DNA from 3 places in the Tardiphaga sp. 841_E9_N1_2 genome. Region 3 is predicted to be linked to each of the others. Evidence: predicted binding sites of a transcription regulator. Region 3 holds the regulator's gene; each other region holds the start of a gene.
What was found. Region 3 encodes HrcA, which represses chaperone genes, less so after heat shock. Its sites were predicted from a motif close to GTTAGCACTCNCNNNNNGNGAGTGCTAAC; they were not measured.
Positions count from the first base shown of each region.

Region 1 (5,671 bases), 1.2 Mb from region 3:
CACTTCCAGTTCGAATTGTCCGCATCCCAACGCTGTGCCTTGAACTCCGCCGCGACAGCTGCAACCGCGCCGTTGTCGTCGCGCGGATCGCTCTCTTCATCGGCCGTCGGCGAATCCGCGAGAGCCAGCTTCGCGCCCGAGTTCTCATCCGCGGTTGTTACTGACGGCGTGCTGACCCACAGGATCAGCTTATCCGTCGTGCCGGGCTTGTCGGGAGCGATGATCGCGTTGACCTCGACCGTCTCCGTCAATTCGAGCGCGGGCAGAACCTGACTCGGGCGCTTGAAGGTCAGCTTGAGCTTTCCGGTCTCGTCGTCCCATGACGTGGTGGCAGGTTTGCCCGACATGGTCCTGGCGAGCACATTCGCCAGCGCCGTAGCAACCTTGTCGCGATTGATCTTGTCGCCATCGCGCCAGTCGGCTGCCGCAAAGCGTACGGTACGATCCATGTCGATAGCGCCCGTGGTCCAGCCGACATTGACGACGCCGGGATAGGTCTTGGTTTTGGCGACGAAAGCCGCGGCGCGTTCCGGATCGATGGCGAGGCTGATGACCTGCTCGCCGGCGCGCAGTGCATCGCACGATACGGCCAGGCTGTTCAACGCGACTTCGACATTCTGCCCGCGCAGCGTGCGGACGAAATCGAGTGCGGCTTCGAGCTTGATCTTCACCGCGATGGCTTCTGGAGAGACTTCGGTGAAATCCTTCGGCGCGGGCGCGATATTGTCGTCGGTGGACTGATTGTCCTGGAATTCCTTCTCGCTCTGATCCGAATTGTCCGAAGACGTCACGTTGTTGTTGGTCTGGCCGACCGAGATCTGTCCCTTGAATTCGAACGTGTCGCCGGTCGGCCGGCGGTTCAGCTTGATGGTCACCGGCAGCTTGTCGACCTGGGTCTGCGTTGCGCCGGTCAGCGTCGACCCGCTGACCGTGAGATTGGCGACGAAGCGATCCTTGCGGTCGCTGCCCTTCTCGGCGGGATAGCAGACATCAAGCGTCGCGGCCGTGACGGCCTTGCCCTGCCGCGTCTCCCGGAGGATCACGTCGGCATTGCCGTTCATGACGCCGTCGATCGAGGTGAAATAGCGCGTCTCGGGGCCTGCCGGCTGGCTCTTCGGCGCGGCTTTCACCTGCGCGAAGGCGTGGTGGACGGTCCCAACCGAGGCGGTGACCGTAAGGCCGAGCAGACAAAGATGAAGCGCGCGCATTTCAAAAGTCCCTGGACGTTATCGACGTGTCTCCGGGCGGATTTATCTGATTCCGCCCATGCGAGATTAATCACGGGATTGAATCAGAACCGCGACCAAGGCGAAAGGCCATAAGTCGCGGGCGCATTGTATCAGGGCAAAAAAGAAGGCCGCCCGGAGGCGGCCTTCGATCACAATGCAGTTGAGCGTGAAAGCAGGGCTTAGAAGCCCATGCCTCCCATTCCGCCCATGCCACCCATACCGCCGCCACCGCCCGGCATCGCCGGTGCAGCTTCCTTCGGCAGTTCGGCGACCATGGCTTCGGTGGTGACCAGCAGGCCGGCAACCGAGGCGGCGTCCTGCAGTGCAGTACGCACCACCTTGGCCGGATCGATGATGCCCTTGGCGACCATGTCGACATAGGTTTCGGTCTGCGCGTCGAAGCCGAAGGTCTCGGACTTCTCGTCCAGGATCTTGCCGACCACGATCGAACCTTCAACGCCGGCGTTTTCGGCGATCTGGCGGATCGGAGCTTCCAGCGCCTTCAGCACGATGTTGATACCGGCCTGCACATCGGCGTTCTCGTTGGTGAGACGGCCGACGGCCTTCTTGGCGCGCAGAAGCGCAGTACCGCCACCGGGGACGATGCCTTCCTGAACGGCCGCGCGGGTGGCGTTCAGCGCGTCATCCACGCGATCCTTCTTTTCCTTCACTTCGACTTCGGTCGCGCCGCCGACGCGGATGACGGCAACGCCGCCAGCCAGCTTGGCCAGACGCTCCTGCAGCTTCTCACGGTCGTAGTCCGAGGTGGTTTCCTCGATCTGTGCCTTGATCTGGTTGACGCGGGCCTCAATGGCCGGCTTCTTGCCAGCGCCGTTGACGACGGTGGTGTTTTCCTTGTCGATCACGACCTTCTTGGCGCGGCCGAGCATGGCGAGCGTGACGCTTTCCAGCTTCATGCCGAGATCTTCCGAGACGAGCTGACCGCCGGTCAGGATCGCAAGGTCTTCCAGCATCGCCTTGCGGCGATCGCCGAAGCCCGGTGCCTTGACGGCAGCAACCTTGAGGCCACCGCGCAGGCGGTTGACGACGAGGGTGGCGAGGGCTTCGCCTTCGACGTCTTCAGCGATGATCAGCAGCGGCTTGCCCGACTGCACCACGGCTTCGAGCACCGGCAGCATGGCCTGCAGGCTGGAGATCTTCTTCTCGACGAGCAGGACATACACGTCCTCGAGCTCGGCGGTCATCTTCTCGGCATTGGTGACGAAGTAGGGCGACAGGTAGCCGCGATCGAACTTCATGCCCTCGACGATGTCGACTTCGGTCTCGAGCGACTTGTTCTCTTCAACCGTGATGACGCCTTCGTTGCCGACCTTCTGCATCGCCTGGGCGATCATCTTGCCGATGGCGGCGTCGCCGTTGGCGGAGATGGTGCCGACCTGAGCGACTTCAGCCGAAGACGCAACCGGCTTGGCGCGCTTGGTGATGTCCTTGATGACGGCGGCGACGGCGATATCGATGCCGCGCTTGAGGTCCATCGGGTTCATGCCGGCAGCAACCGACTTGGCGCCTTCACGGACGATGGCCTGGGCCAGCACGGTGGCGGTGGTGGTGCCGTCGCCTGCGGTGTCGTTGGTCTTCGAGGCGACTTCGCGCAGCATCTGCGCGCCCATGTTCTCGAACTTGTCCTCGAGCTCGATCTCCTTGGCGACGGTGACGCCGTCCTTGGTGATACGCGGAGCGCCGAACGACTTCTCGATCACGACATTGCGGCCCTTCGGACCGAGCGTGACCTTGACGGCGTTGGCGAGAATGTCGACGCCGCGCAGCATGCGATCGCGCGCGTCTCCGGAGAATTTAACGTCTTTGGCTGCCATGTTGATGGTGCTCCAAGTGATGGGAATTTGAAATTAAAACGCTGTCATGGCCGGGCTTGACCCGGCCATCCATCTTCCTGCGAAGAAGCCAGATGGATGCCCGGATCAAGTCCGGGCAAGACGTCCGAGTGTTTGGAGAGCGGACCGCCTTTAAGCGATCACGCCCATGATGTCCGACTCCTTCATGATGAGGAGTTCTTCGCCGTCGAGTTTGATCTCGGTGCCCGACCACTTGCCGAACAGAACCTTGTCGCCGACCTTGATGTCGATCGGGATCAGCTTGCCGGCTTCGTCGCGGCCGCCAGGGCCGACACCGACGACTTCGCCTTCAGACGGCTTTTCCTTGGCGCTGTCCGGGATGATGATGCCGCCCTTGGTCTTCTCGTCGGCGACGATGCGCTTGACGACGACGCGGTCGTGCAGCGGGCGGAATTTGGTCTTGGCCATGGGAGTGTCCCTTTAGGGTTTGCGATTTCGTTGCCATCTCGGAGGCGGGCGGGAATCCAGCCGGAACGCTCAGGGCGGCCGGCTCATTCCCTTAGCAATCGCGCTCCGGGAGTGCTAATTGAGCGTCCGGGAAATATGGCCAGACGCTTTTTGAGTCAAGCGAGGCCTTAAGGCCTTGGTGAGGCCAATATAGGATGATCTGGAAACCATAATGGAGAGTCGGCGTAATTCTGCCGACCTCATTGCGCCGTCAGGTGTTTTGCGCTTGGCTGCCGGGACGGGCAGCCGGGGAATTTGCTCTAGGGGATGATATGATCAGGTCACGCTACGCCCGCACGGTTGCCCATCTGGCGATCGTTTCAACTTTGGCGCTGTCATTGGGCGGGTGCGGCACGTCTGGTGGATTGGGCGGGTTCAGCTTTGGGAACTCGCAGCCGACACCGCCGCCGGAGCCCCCGCCGGCGCCGGAACTGCCAGCCTCGATCCGCTCGGAAGAACTCGTCGGCCGCTGGGGTCTGGCGTCCTACATGAATCCCAACGATCGCGTTCGCACCGAGAATGCCGCGCGCGGCCAGTGCAAGCAGCCCTATATCATCGGCCAGGGCGCCACCGGCGGCGTCATCATGCATCTCGCCGACGAGGCGACGCCGCAGGAACTGCGCCTCAAGGGCTCGCCGAGCGGCAAGAACTATATCGGCCCGCCCGGTCCCGCCGGTGGTGAGAAGGATCGCGAGATCGTCTCCTTCGACGGTCGGATTCTCGTCACGCGCTTCATCGACAAGGACGCTGCGGTTCGCTACGGCAACATGGTCTATGTCCGTTGCGCACCCAAGGCCTGACCTGACAAGGCCTGACCTGAGGTGTAAGGCGGGTCCCGCCACTCCCTTGAAGACGTGAGCCCATGCACCGATTGCGCGACCTCGTTTTCGGACCGGGCCGCGCGGTCCTCGTGCTGGCATTCACCCAGATCCTGACCTGGGGCATCCTGATCTATCCACCGGTGCTGACCATGCCGCATGTCACGGCGGCACATGGCTGGTCGCTGGCCTTCGGCATGGCGGGCTTTTCGCTGGGGCTGATCGTATCGGGACTGCTGTCGCCGGTGGTTGGTGGATTGATCGACCGCCACGGCGGCAATGTCGTCATGGCATCGGGCGCATTGGCCGGTGCCTTGGGTCTCGCTCTGTTTTCAGTCGCCGATCATCCCGCGACCTATCTGGCCTGCTGGGTGTTGCTCGGCGCTGCAATGTCTGCGTCGCTCTACGATCCCGCCTTCGCCACGCTGACGCGTATCTTCGGTGCCTCGGCGCGGCGGCAGATCACCTTCGTGACCTTTGCAGGCGGCTTCGCCTCGACGGTTGGCTGGCCGGCGACCCATCTTCTGCTTGAGGCCGTCGGCTGGCGCGGGACGTATCTGACCTTCGCAGCGATCTTCGCATTTGTCGTTGCGCCGCTTCATGCTTTTGCATTGCCGCGCCACGTCGCCGTCGCGCCTCTGCCCGTGGTGGACGCCGTTGTCGTTCCCCCGCAGGCAACCCTGCGCCCGGAAGGCTGGCTGTTCATCCTGCTGGCGGCGGCGTTCTCGCTTTACAGCTTCATTCTGTCGGGCGTGACCTCGAACCTGCTCGCGCTGCTGGAGCGCGGCGGGCTCAGTGCTGCAACGGCGGTGACCATCGGTGCGATGTTCGGTCCGGCGCAGGTGGCATCGCGGCTGGCAGACTTCATGCTGGCGGGGCGCACCCATCCGCTGTGGATCGCGCGCGGGGCGGTGGTGCTGGTGGTGTCGGCCTTCGCGATGCTGGCATTGGCCGGGATTTCATTTCCGCTCGCGGCGCTGTTCGCGGTTGCTTTCGGCGCCGCCAATGGCGTCATGACCATCGCGCGCGGCGCGCTGCCGCTTCTGATGTTTGGCCCGATGGGGTATGGCCGCGTCATCGGCCGTATCGCGCGGCCGGCTTTGTTCGTGCAGGCCTTCGCGCCATTCGTGGTGGCGTCCGCAGTCGAGACGCTGTCCGACCGCATGGTGCTGCTGCTTGGGACCGTGCTGGCACTCGCGGTGCTGCTCTGTTTCGTGATGATAAAAACGCCGGGCATTGCTGCCCGGCGTTAAACGATCTCTAACTGTGGTCGAAAATTATCTTAGCCGAACAGCGCGTCGAT
Region 1 is NZ_JBPWQC010000001.1:5,607,625-5,613,295, forward strand. Features, by position in the region: gene AB8A50_RS26850 (hypothetical protein) at 1-1,208, opposite strand, end outside; gene groL (chaperonin GroEL) at 1,409-3,064, opposite strand; gene AB8A50_RS26860 (co-chaperone GroES) at 3,215-3,511, opposite strand; gene AB8A50_RS26865 (hypothetical protein) at 3,823-4,350, shown strand; gene AB8A50_RS26870 (MFS transporter) at 4,413-5,621, shown strand; gene AB8A50_RS26875 (protein phosphatase CheZ) at 5,651-5,671, opposite strand, start outside.
Region 1: AB8A50_RS26860 (co-chaperone GroES) is a predicted target of HrcA. The motif match lies at 3,602-3,630, and genes of this name have one in related genera.

Region 2 (5,671 bases), 2.2 Mb from region 3:
TTCGCTTTCGGCAGGTCGATGTGACCGGCGGCTTCCCCGGTCAGGAAGTCGGATACCGGATCGTGCGATTGCGATTTGTACAGCCGCAGCAGCACATCGTTGTGACCGTCGAAAACCGGAACGGATGCAGTCATGAGATACTCGTTGAGGGCCAGGGCAGCGACGGGCTCAGCATAGCTGATTCAACGCCACTGCGACGCGCGAACAAGGCACGCGTCGCATTTCCGCACGCGAACTACCGGACTTCCACCGTCTTGAACTCCGCCGGAAGGATCACTTCCAGCAGTTCGCAATTGTCGGAGTAATCACGGATCAGATGCCTGATGCGTGGCGGCTGGGTCCAGCATGACCCCTGACGCATGGTCATCTCGCCCTCGCCTTCCATATAGGCCTTCACCCAGCCGTTCAGCACATAGACCAGCTGAAACTCGGCATCGTGATAGTGAAGCTTGGAGACCTCTTTCGGATCGCAAGGTCCGATCAGCCGGATGACATGCGCGTGCGCCAAACCGCCGGTCGCAGCGGCAACGCCGAGATCGCGATACTTTGCGTAGGCACGCAGGCCGTCGCCGAGAAATGCTTCTTCCTGATAGTGGCTGATCGCGACGCGCTGCTTGCGGCGCGGGCCGGGTTTCGCCGCGGCCTTGGCGACAGCTTTTGTACTCGCCTTGGCCGGCTTGCCAACAGCGAGCTTTTTTGCTGCTTTCGCTACCACCCGTGTCGCAGGCTTCTTCGTCACAGCCGTTTTCGCCGCGCTCTTTGACGTTCGCTTCAGCTTCGCCATGTCGTGTTTCCCACCCGGCGCAATGCCTAACAAACGGCCAGCGCGTCCGGGAACCTAGCTGTAGTTCAGCACAGCGGCAATTCATCCGGCGCGTTGAGAGGCGCGGACTAGTGCAACCGGAAGACGCCATCCACGGCACGAAGCTCGGCCGGCTTGATCAGTTTCGAATGCGCGACGGTGACCGCAAAGAGCGGGCCATCAAGCTTCTCCTGCCAGAAATCCAGGAAATCCTTCAGCGCGGGAAACTTCGGAAACAAATCATAGTTCTGCCAGACATAGGTCTGCAGCAGCGAGGGGTGGTCCGGCATGCGGTAGAGAATCTGCGCCGTCGTCAGTCCGTAGCCAAGCACCTGCTTTCTGAAATCGTCAGAAACTGCATTTCTCGAGACCATGTTCAACCTCCATGGACAGAGCGCATTCGGCTAAGTGGATTCCGGTTTGACGTCGAACTTCGCTCTGCTCTCCTGTGACCGTGCTGACTGCAGCGAACCGGCTTCCACTTCGCCCGTGACAACACGATGCATGAAATGTGACGCAAGCAACGTCTTCATCACAAGCTTAAAAGTTTAATAATGTATTGAAAGCCGAGTGTTAGCAGCCACTTACCGTGGATGCTAACGGATTCGAGAACCGGTATCGGAGGGTCTTAACCAATTCTGGCACCCGTCATATTTGAGTGCCAAAATATTTGGTAAAGACCCTTGCCGGTGGGGAACGTTCGGCCTATGTCCGGACCAGCTGCGCTGGCACTTGTTGGCTCAGACTGCCAATTTAAATTTCTCAAGCATCTACAGAAACTTAGGAGGACTGCATGAAATTCCGTCCGCTTCACGATCGCGTTGTGGTCAAGCGTATCGACGCCGAAGAGAAGTCCGCTGGCGGCATCATCATTCCGGATAGTGCCAAAGAGAAGCCCTCCCAGGGCGAGATCGTCTCCGTCGGCCCGGGTGGCCGCGACGAAGCCGGCAAGCTGATCCCGATCGATCTGAAGGTCGGCGAGCGCGTGCTGTTCGGCAAGTGGTCGGGCACCGAGGTCAAGATCGATGGTCAGGACCTGCTGATCATGAAGGAAAGCGACATCATGGGCGTCCTCGAAGGTGCCGCTCCCGCCAAGAAGAAGGCCGCTTAAGCGCCTTTCCCACCCATCCTGATTTTCAAGGAAGCAAAACATGTCAGCTAAAGAAGTGAAATTCGGCGTTGATGCCCGCGACAAGATGCTGCGCGGCGTCGACATTCTCGCCAACGCCGTGAAGGTGACGCTCGGTCCGAAGGGCCGCAACGTCGTCATCGACAAGTCGTTCGGCGCACCCCGCATCACCAAGGACGGCGTCACCGTCGCCAAGGAAATCGAGCTCGACGACAAGTTCGAGAACATGGGCGCCCAGATGGTGCGCGAAGTGGCCTCGAAGTCGGCCGACGCGGCCGGCGACGGCACCACCACCGCCACCGTGCTCGCTCAGGCGATCGTCCGTGAAGGCGCCAAGTCGGTTGCTGCCGGCATGAACCCGATGGATCTGAAGCGCGGCATCGACCTGGCGGTGGAAGCCGTGGTTGCTGACCTCGTCAAGAACTCCAAGAAGGTCACCTCGAACGACGAAATCGCCCAGGTCGGCACGATCTCCGCCAACGGCGACGCAGAAATCGGCAAGTTCCTCGCAGATGCGATGAAGAAGGTCGGCAACGAGGGCGTCATCACGGTTGAAGAAGCCAAGTCGCTCGAAACCGAACTCGACGTCGTCGAAGGCATGCAGTTCGACCGCGGCTACATCTCGCCCTACTTCGTCACCAACGCCGACAAGATGCGCGTTGAATTCGACGACGCCTACATCCTGATCAACGAGAAGAAGCTCTCCTCGCTGAACGAGATGCTGCCGCTGCTCGAAGCCGTCGTGCAGACCGGCAAGCCGCTCGTCATCGTCGCAGAAGACGTCGAAGGCGAAGCTCTCGCCACCCTCGTCGTCAACCGTCTGCGTGGCGGCCTCAAGGTCGCTGCCGTCAAGGCTCCGGGCTTCGGCGATCGCCGCAAGGCCATGCTGCAGGACATCGCGATCCTGACCGGCGGCCAGGCGATCTCGGAAGATCTCGGCATCAAGCTCGAGAACGTCACGCTCGCCATGCTCGGCCGCGCCAAGAAGGTGATGATCGACAAGGAAAACTCCACCATCGTGAACGGCGCCGGCAAGAAGGCCGACATCGAAGCACGCGTGGCGCAGATCAAGGCGCAGATCGAAGAAACCACTTCGGACTACGACCGTGAGAAGCTGCAGGAGCGTCTTGCCAAGCTGGCTGGCGGCGTTGCCGTCATCCGCGTCGGCGGCGCGACCGAAGTCGAAGTGAAGGAGCGCAAGGACCGCGTTGATGACGCGATGCATGCGACCCGCGCTGCGGTTGAAGAAGGCATCGTCCCCGGCGGCGGCGTCGCTCTGCTCCGCGCTTCGGAACAGCTGAAGAAGATCAAAACCGCGAACGACGACCAGAAGACCGGCGTCGAGATCGTCCGCAAGGCCCTGTCGGCTCCGGCTCGCCAGATCGCCATCAACGCAGGCGAAGACGGTTCGGTCATCGTCGGCAAGGTCCTCGAGACCGCGACCTACAGCTACGGCTTCGACTCGCAGACCGGCACCTACGGCGACATGCTCAAGAAGGGCATTATCGATCCGACCAAGGTTGTCCGTGCAGCGATCCAGAACGCAGCTTCGGTTGCCGGCCTGCTGATCACCACGGAAGCCATGGTTGCCGAACTGCCCAAGAAGGGCGGCGCAGGCGGCGGCGGCATGCCTCCGGGCGGCGGCATGGGCGGCATGGACTTCTAAGTCCAACGCTTCAAGCAACTATCAGAATGCAGAACCCCGGCAGCGATGCCGGGGTTTTTGTTTAGGGCTGGTCATCGCAGACAATCGCGGAAGCCATTGCGGGTTGCGTGGCTACGGATCGTCTACTTGGTGGAAGCATCAGGGAAATAATCATGCGCATACTCATCGCTCTTTCTTTCATCGGCCTCAGCACCGCCGCGCATTCAGCTGCACGCAGCGCCTTTGAGAGTGCCAAGCACGTGTATGCGGTGATGGATTTGCGACAGAATCTTTTGAGTGAATGCGCAAAACAGGATCCGGCGAACACGGGCAAATACAACGCCGAGACTACCCGCTACCGACAGCGGACCAAGGTGCTGAGCGAAAAGGTGCGACAGCTTATCGTCGCCGAAGTGCCATCGACTCCGCCGGAGCAGAGCATAGGGGTCATCGCAAAATGGTCGGAAAGTGAATCGCGGCGCAATCTGAATTTTCAGCTTCAGCCGCAGCACCGTGCGCAATTCATGCAGAAATGCAGCTACATCATCGATCCCGATAACCGCCCGCGATCCAACGCCGCCAAGGCGCAGCACAACCAGATCATGGGTCTTCCCGAGGATGAATGGCCAGCCGATGTCCGCGTGATTAACGCATGGAAGCCATAGCGACCGCATCCCTTGGGCAACGCTTGCTGTGTGTTCTGTGCAGACGACAAAAGTCGTAGCACCAATCACCGATTTCTCATCGCAGCGCTATGTGTCCCGCCGCACTGTCATATGCCGTGGACCTGTCTGCACCATGCGCACGGTTGTCCGTCACGGGCCAATGGGCCGCTGCGTCGTGACCAAGACGCGGGTCTACCGTTAAGACGCGATCTCCGTCCGCAGTCTGAGGACTTCAGCTCGATCATGGCATTCAAAGCCTGGCAGTGATGCCGGGCATTTTTGTTGGCTGCGTCAGGCAACTGCCGCCGCGGACGGCTCGACGGAGCACGCCAGGATCGCCATCAACAGCCCGGGAAACCGCGCTTCGATATCGGCCGCCCGCACTGCGTTTTGATGCTCGACGCCCTTTTTGCTGGTCTGGATCAGGCCGGCCTCGCGCAACACGCGAAAATGGTTCGACAAAGTGGACTTGGCGATGGTCGGAAATGGCGACGCCGCCGTGCAGGACAGGCAACCGCTCTCCTGCAGCAAGCCCCGGACGATCTGCAGCCGAATGGGATCAGCCAGCGCCGAGAGCACGCCGGCCAGCGTGATGTCCTTGGTCGCGGGGTGAACGAACTGAACCATAAAAAAGATATAGACGCCCCCTTGCGCTGGTTCAATAGTCCCATACTTCCGAACTATTGAAGCATCCAAGAGGGATCACGACCATGACCAAGACATTCGAAGGCAAAGTTGCGCTGGTGACCGGCGGCTCCAAGGGCATCGGCGCTGAAATCGCCATCCAGCTCGCCGCCGGGGGCGCTGCCGTCGCCGTCAATTATGCTTCCAGCAAGAAGGGCGCCGACGAGGTCGTCGCGAAGATCACCGCCAAGGGCGGCAAGGCCATCGCGGTGCACGGCAATCTCGCCGAGCCGGACGGCGCCAAATCCGTGGTGGCCGAGACCGTCAAGGCGTTCGGGCCGATCGACGTTCTTGTCAACAATGCGGGCGTCTACGAATTCGCCCCTCTCGACAGCATCACGCCAGAGCACTTCCACAAACATTTCGATCTGAACGTGCTCGGGCTGCTGCTCGTCTCGCAGGAAGCGGCCAGACACTTCAACGCCACCGGCGGCAGCATCGTCAACATCTCATCGGGCGTCTCTACGATCACCCCGCCGGGTTCAGCGGTCTACACCGCGACCAAGGCTTCCGTCGATGCGATCACGTCGGTACTGGCGAAGGAGCTCGCGCCGCGCAAGATCCGCGTCAACGCCGTCAATCCTGGCATGATCGCAACCGAGGGAGTGGTGTCAGCCGGATTCCATGAAGGCGACATGCGCAAGTGGATCGAATCTGCCACGCCGATGGGCCGCATCGGTAAGGTCGAGGAAATCGCTTCCGTCGTCGCATTCCTCGCTTCTGATGCTGCATCTTACGTGACGGGC
Region 2 is NZ_JBPWQC010000001.1:2,270,765-2,276,435, forward strand. Features, by position in the region: gene AB8A50_RS11065 (dipeptidase) at 1-134, opposite strand, end outside; gene AB8A50_RS11070 (cupin domain-containing protein) at 236-784, opposite strand; gene AB8A50_RS11075 (usg protein) at 892-1,176, opposite strand; gene AB8A50_RS11080 (co-chaperone GroES) at 1,596-1,913, shown strand; gene groL (chaperonin GroEL) at 1,954-3,597, shown strand; gene AB8A50_RS11090 (hypothetical protein) at 3,750-4,241, shown strand; gene AB8A50_RS11095 (ArsR/SmtB family transcription factor) at 4,533-4,868, opposite strand; gene AB8A50_RS11100 (SDR family NAD(P)-dependent oxidoreductase) at 4,952-5,671, shown strand, end outside.
Region 2: AB8A50_RS11080 (co-chaperone GroES) is a predicted target of HrcA. The motif match lies at 1,440-1,468, and genes of this name have one in related genera.

Region 3 (5,671 bases):
GCACTGAAGGGGCTGCGCTCTCGAAGGATCTCGCCATCCCGCATACCGAGCTGATCCTGCGCAAGGGCTTCAACAAGGACGTCGACAGCTATTCGGCCTTCACCGAGGCCGACGGGAAGACCACCACCGGTCTCGCCGCCTATCTGAAAGCCCGCAAATTGCAGCGCGTGTTCATCGCCGGCCTCGCCACCGACTTCTGTGTCGCGTGGTCCGCGCTCGATGCGCGAAAAGCAGGTTTCGATGTCTATGTAGTCGAAGATGCCTGCCGCGGCATCGACACGCAGGGCTCGCTGGCCAAGGCCTGGGCCGACATGAACAAAGCCGGCGTGAAACGGATTCAGTCAGGCGATCTGGCGGCTTAACTCTCGCTGTCATCGCCCGGCTTGACCGGGCGATCCAGCTCTTACTACGCAGCTTTACTCCGACGCTACAGGCGCCGCCTTGGCCCCACCCTTCGACACGCCGACCAGCGCCGGGCGCAGTACGCGTTCGCCGATGGTGTAGCCGGCCTGCACAACCTGAACGACGGTGCCCGCAGGCACGGAAGCATCGGGCACTTCGTACATCGCCTGCTGGAAATTCGGATCGAACTTCTCGCCCGACGGATCGAACTTCTTCACGCCGTTCTTTTCCAGCGTGTTGAGCAGCGAACGCTCAGTGAGCTCCACGCCTTCGAGTAGCGCCTTCAGGCCCGGATCGGCGGCGGCCTTGGTATCGGCAGGCACGGCATCGAGGGCGCGCTGCAGGCTGTCGGCGATATCGAGCACTTCGCGCGCGAAATTGGCGATCGCATAGGTGCGGCCGTCGGCGACTTCCTTCTGGGTCCGCTTGCGCAGATTTTCCATCTCCGCCAGCGTGCGCAGCATCTTATCGCGCGATTCCGCCGCTTCCTTGGTCAGGGCCTCGACTGAATTCGGTTCCGGATCGTCCGGCATGATGTAGGGCTTGGAGACCACCGGATCGGCGGCCTGCGCCGTCTTGTCCTGATTGTCGTTCTGCCCATTGGAATCAGTCATCACGCTGCCTTCTCAAAAACACGCCAAAATGGTGGGATTGCTGAGCGGGATATCGGGGTTTGAGCGCCGAAAATCAAGCGCAACCGGCCGGATTCGGCCGATCTGTCAGCCCCCGAGCATGCGGCTGACGATACGCGCCGCGTAATCTACCATCGGGATCACCCGCGCATAGTTCAGCCGGGTCGGCCCGATGACACCGAGAACGCCGACAATATGGCCGGCGCCATCGCTGTAGGGCGCAATGATCGTGGACGAGCCGGACAGCGAGAACAGCTTGTTTTCCGAGCCGATGAAGATGCGGACACCTTCGGCCGTCTCCGCCCGGCCGAGAAGGTCGATCACCTCGCGCTTGGCTTCGAGATCGTCGAACAGGAGGCGAACGCGTTCAAGATCCTCCAGCGCGTGGAGATCCTCGAGCAGATTGGCCTGGCCGCGCACGATCAGCTGCCGATCGTCCTTCTCGCCACCCGACCAGCTGGCAATGCCGGCGGCAATGACCTTCTGGGTCAGCTGATCGAGCTCGATCTGGTTCTGGGTCAGCGCCGTCTCCAGCTCCAGCCGGGCCTCAGCCAGCGTGCGGCCGCGAATCCGGGCATTGAGGAAGTTCGACGCCTCGTTCAGCGCCGACGACGGCACCCCCGGCGGCAGGGTCAGCACGCGGTTTTCGACCTGGCCATCCTCGGCGACCAGCACGACGAGCGCCTTTTCGGGCTCCAGACGGACGAATTCGATGTGTTTCAGCCGCACATTGGACTTGGCGGTCAGAACCACCGCCGCCGCGCGGGTCAGGCCGGACAACTGCGTCAGCGCCTCGCCGAGCGCCGCCTCCACCGTCTGCGAGCGCCCCACCGAGGACAATTGCTGCTGGATCGACTGCCGCTCCGGCTCGGTGAGGTCACCGACCTGCATCAAGGCATCGACGAAAAACCGCAGTCCGAGTTCGGTCGGAAGCCGTCCGGCAGAGGTGTGCGGCGCATAGATCAGGCCGAGCTGCTCCAGGTCCGACATCACGTTGCGGACCGACGCCGGCGACAGCGGAACCGTGATCAGGCGCGAAATATTGCGCGAACCGACGGGTTCGCCCGTGGCGAGATAGCTCTCGACGATCTGCCGGAAGATCTCACGCGATCGCTCATTGAGCTGGGCGAGCCCGGCATGCGGCGAAATCAGGCCGATCGGATCGTGGTGGGCCACAGGATACTCCTTGAGGACCTAATCTGTCGCTCCGGCGGGCCGGATACAAGCACCATTGCGGTTGTGGAACCTGCCCTGCCCTTGCCGCTGCGGTCCGTGGCCCCTAAAAGCACCGCGAACAGGCTTTCTCTGGACATTTGGAAGGATTTTCTCATGCGGCCAAGCCGTCGTGCGCCCGATGAACTGCGCGCCGTGTCGCTGGAACGCGGCGTGGTCAAATATGCCGAAGGTTCCTGCATGGTGAAATTCGGCGACACTCATGTGCTGGTGACCGCGACGCTGGAAGAGCGCCTGCCGCCATGGCTCAAGGGCCAGGGCCGCGGCTGGGTCACCGCCGAATACGGCATGCTGCCCCGCGCCACGCTGGAACGCACCCGCCGCGAAGCCGCATCCGGCAAGCAGGGCGGCCGCACCGTCGAGATCCAGCGCTTGATCGGCCGCTCGCTCCGCGCTGCCGTCGACCTCGAAGCGCTCGGCGAACGCCAGATCACCATCGACTGCGACGTCATCCAGGCCGACGGCGGCACCCGCACGGCGTCGATCACCGGCGCATGGGTTGCGCTGGCCGACTGCATCTCGTGGATGAAGAACCGCAACATGTTTAAGAATGGCGGCGGCAACGTGCTGCGCGACAATATCGCGGCAATTTCCTGCGGCATCTATCAGGGCACACCGGTGCTTGATCTGGACTACGCCGAGGATTCCGAGGCCGACACCGACGCCAATTTCGTGATGACCGGCGACGGGCGCATCATCGAGGTGCAGGGCACCGCCGAGAAGACGCCGTTCACGCAGGACGAGTTCCTGAAGCTGATGGCCCTGGCGCAAAAGGGCGTCGGACGCCTCGTCGAACTGCAGAAAATGGCCATCGCGTGATTCCGCAAGTCATCAAGCAGGCGTAGACTCGCATCATGCATCGTCGAATCACTGGGAAGCTCGTCATCGCCACCCACAATCCCGGCAAGCTTGCCGAGATGCGCGATCTCCTGGCGCCCTATGGCATCGAAGCAGTATCGGCCGGCGAACTCGACCTCGCCGAGCCCGACGAGACCGGCGACACCTTCAAGGCCAATGCCGCCATCAAGGCGATTGCCGCGGCCAATGTCGCGCAACTGCCGGCCTTCGCGGATGATTCAGGCCTCGTCGTCGATGCCCTCGACGGCGCACCCGGCATCTTCTCGGCGCGCTGGGCCGGCGAGTCCAAGGACTTCACCGGCGCGATGACGCGGATCGAACGCCTGTTGCAGGAGCGCGGCGCGACCTCGCCTGACAAGCGCACCGCGCATTTCGTCTCGGCACTCTGCGTGGCGTGGCCCGACGGTCATCTCGAGGAAGTCGAAGCGCACGCCCATGGCACGCTGGTCTGGCCACCACGCGGCACTGCCGGCTTCGGCTACGATCCGACATTCCTGCCCGATGGTCACACCCGCACCTATGGCGAAATGACCGCGGTCGAGAAGCACGGGTTGCCGCCACTCGGCGAAGGCCTGTCGCATCGCGCCAGGGCATTCGTGAAACTCGCGGAGATCTGCCTTGAATCCCGCTGACGCACAGCAGGACGCTTTCGGCGTCTATGTGCACTGGCCGTTCTGCCTGTCGAAGTGCCCGTATTGCGACTTCAACAGCCACGTCCGTCATCACGCCGTCGACGAAGTACGTTTCGCGCGGGCCTTCGCACGGGAGATCGAAACCACGGCTGCCCGCACGCCCGGCCGTACGGTGACGTCGATCTTTCTCGGCGGCGGTACGCCGTCGCTGATGCAGCCACAAACCGTCGGCGCTATTCTCGATTCGATCGGTAAATACTGGAACGTCGCCTCCGACGTCGAAGTATCACTCGAAGCTAACCCGACCTCCGTCGAAGCGACGCGCTTTCGCGGTTATCGCGAGGCCGGCGTCAACCGCGTGTCGCTCGGCGTACAGGCACTCGACGATGCGTCGCTGAAGTCGCTCGGACGTTTGCATACGGCGCGCGAGGCACTCGATGCCGTCGCCATCGCGCGCAGCGCGTTCGATCGATATTCGTTCGATCTGATCTATGCGCGCCCCGACCAGACCCCGCAGATGTGGACCGACGAACTCAAGCTCGCCATCTCGGAAGCCGCCGAACATCTGTCGCTGTATCAGCTGACCATCGAGGAAGGCACGCCGTTTTTTGGGCTGCACGCTGCCGGGAAACTCAAGACGCCGGACGAAGGCCTCGCGCGCACGCTTTATGACGTGACGCAGGAGGTTTGCGCACAGCAGGGCCTGCCATTTTACGAGATTTCCAACCACGCTCGCCCCGGTGCGGAGTGCAAGCACAACCTCGTCTACTGGCGCGGTCAGGAATATGCCGGCATCGGGCCTGGCGCCCATGGCCGCCTCGACATCGACGGTGTCAGACATGCCATTGCTACCGAGAAGCGTCCGGAAGCCTGGGTGATGCGTGTGGAAGACAACGGCCACGGCGTCACGTCGGATGAATTGCTCAACAGCGAGGAACGCGCCGACGAATATCTGCTGATGGGCCTGCGCCTCTCTGAGGGCATCGATCCTGCGCGCTATCAGATGCTGTCCGGCCGCGCGCTGGATGAAAAGCGCATCCAGATCCTGCGCGAAGAAGGCGCGATCGTCGTCGAAGCAAATGGCCGCCTGCGCGTGACGCAGGAGGGATTTCCCGTGCTCGATGCAGTCGTGGCAGATCTGGCGGCGTAGGCGCTAGGCCCCGAAACTCTTCGGCGAGCCCGCCACGGCCTGACCGCCACCCGACGCGACCTTCATCACGGCGAGGCCGCGATCGTTGCCGCCATCGCTGCGGAAACGAAACAGACCATCGATGCCGGCAAAGCCGGATGGATTGGTGAGCGTTTCAGGTGCGAAGCGCTGTCCGCCTTGGGTGCGCGCCAAAGCGGCGACCAGCGCGACCGCATCGTAAGCGAGCGTCGCGGTACGCACGGGATCGCCGCCATATTTCGCGCGATAACGGCCCGCAAAGGCACGAAACCCTGCAGGATCTGGCGCGGCATAGAGCCCGCCCTGCAAAGCCGCGCTGTTGAAGACGCGCGGGTTGTCCCACAGGCCCGTGCCGAGCAATTGCACATTGCGCAGATTGGCACCCGCCGCAGTCAAGGCATCAGCCGTTGCGACAACCGCGTCGCCATCGTCAGCAATGAACAACGCGTCGGCGCCGGTGAGCGATGCCGCGATGTTGCGTGCTGCGCTGGAGCGGTCCGCGCCATAGCGCTCAAAAGCGACGACGCGGCCACCCTTGCGCGCGACGGCTTGCTTGAAAGCGACTTCGACGACATTGCCATAGGCATTCTCTGGCAGCATCGCCGCAAAGGAACGTTTACCCATGCCCGCGGCATAATCGACGATGCGATTGACGTCGGACTCGGGAAGGAAACTGAGCAGATACACACCGCGGCCTGCGACGCTGGAATCAGTCGAGAACGCGATCACAGGCACGTTGCGCGCGC
Region 3 is NZ_JBPWQC010000001.1:4,456,350-4,462,020, reverse strand. Features, by position in the region: gene pncA (bifunctional nicotinamidase/pyrazinamidase) at 1-362, shown strand, start outside; gene grpE (nucleotide exchange factor GrpE) at 417-1,016, opposite strand; gene hrcA (heat-inducible transcriptional repressor HrcA) at 1,122-2,210, opposite strand; gene rph (ribonuclease PH) at 2,364-3,086, shown strand; gene rdgB (RdgB/HAM1 family non-canonical purine NTP pyrophosphatase) at 3,122-3,757, shown strand; gene hemW (radical SAM family heme chaperone HemW) at 3,744-4,907, shown strand; gene AB8A50_RS21420 (penicillin-binding protein activator) at 4,911-5,671, opposite strand, start outside.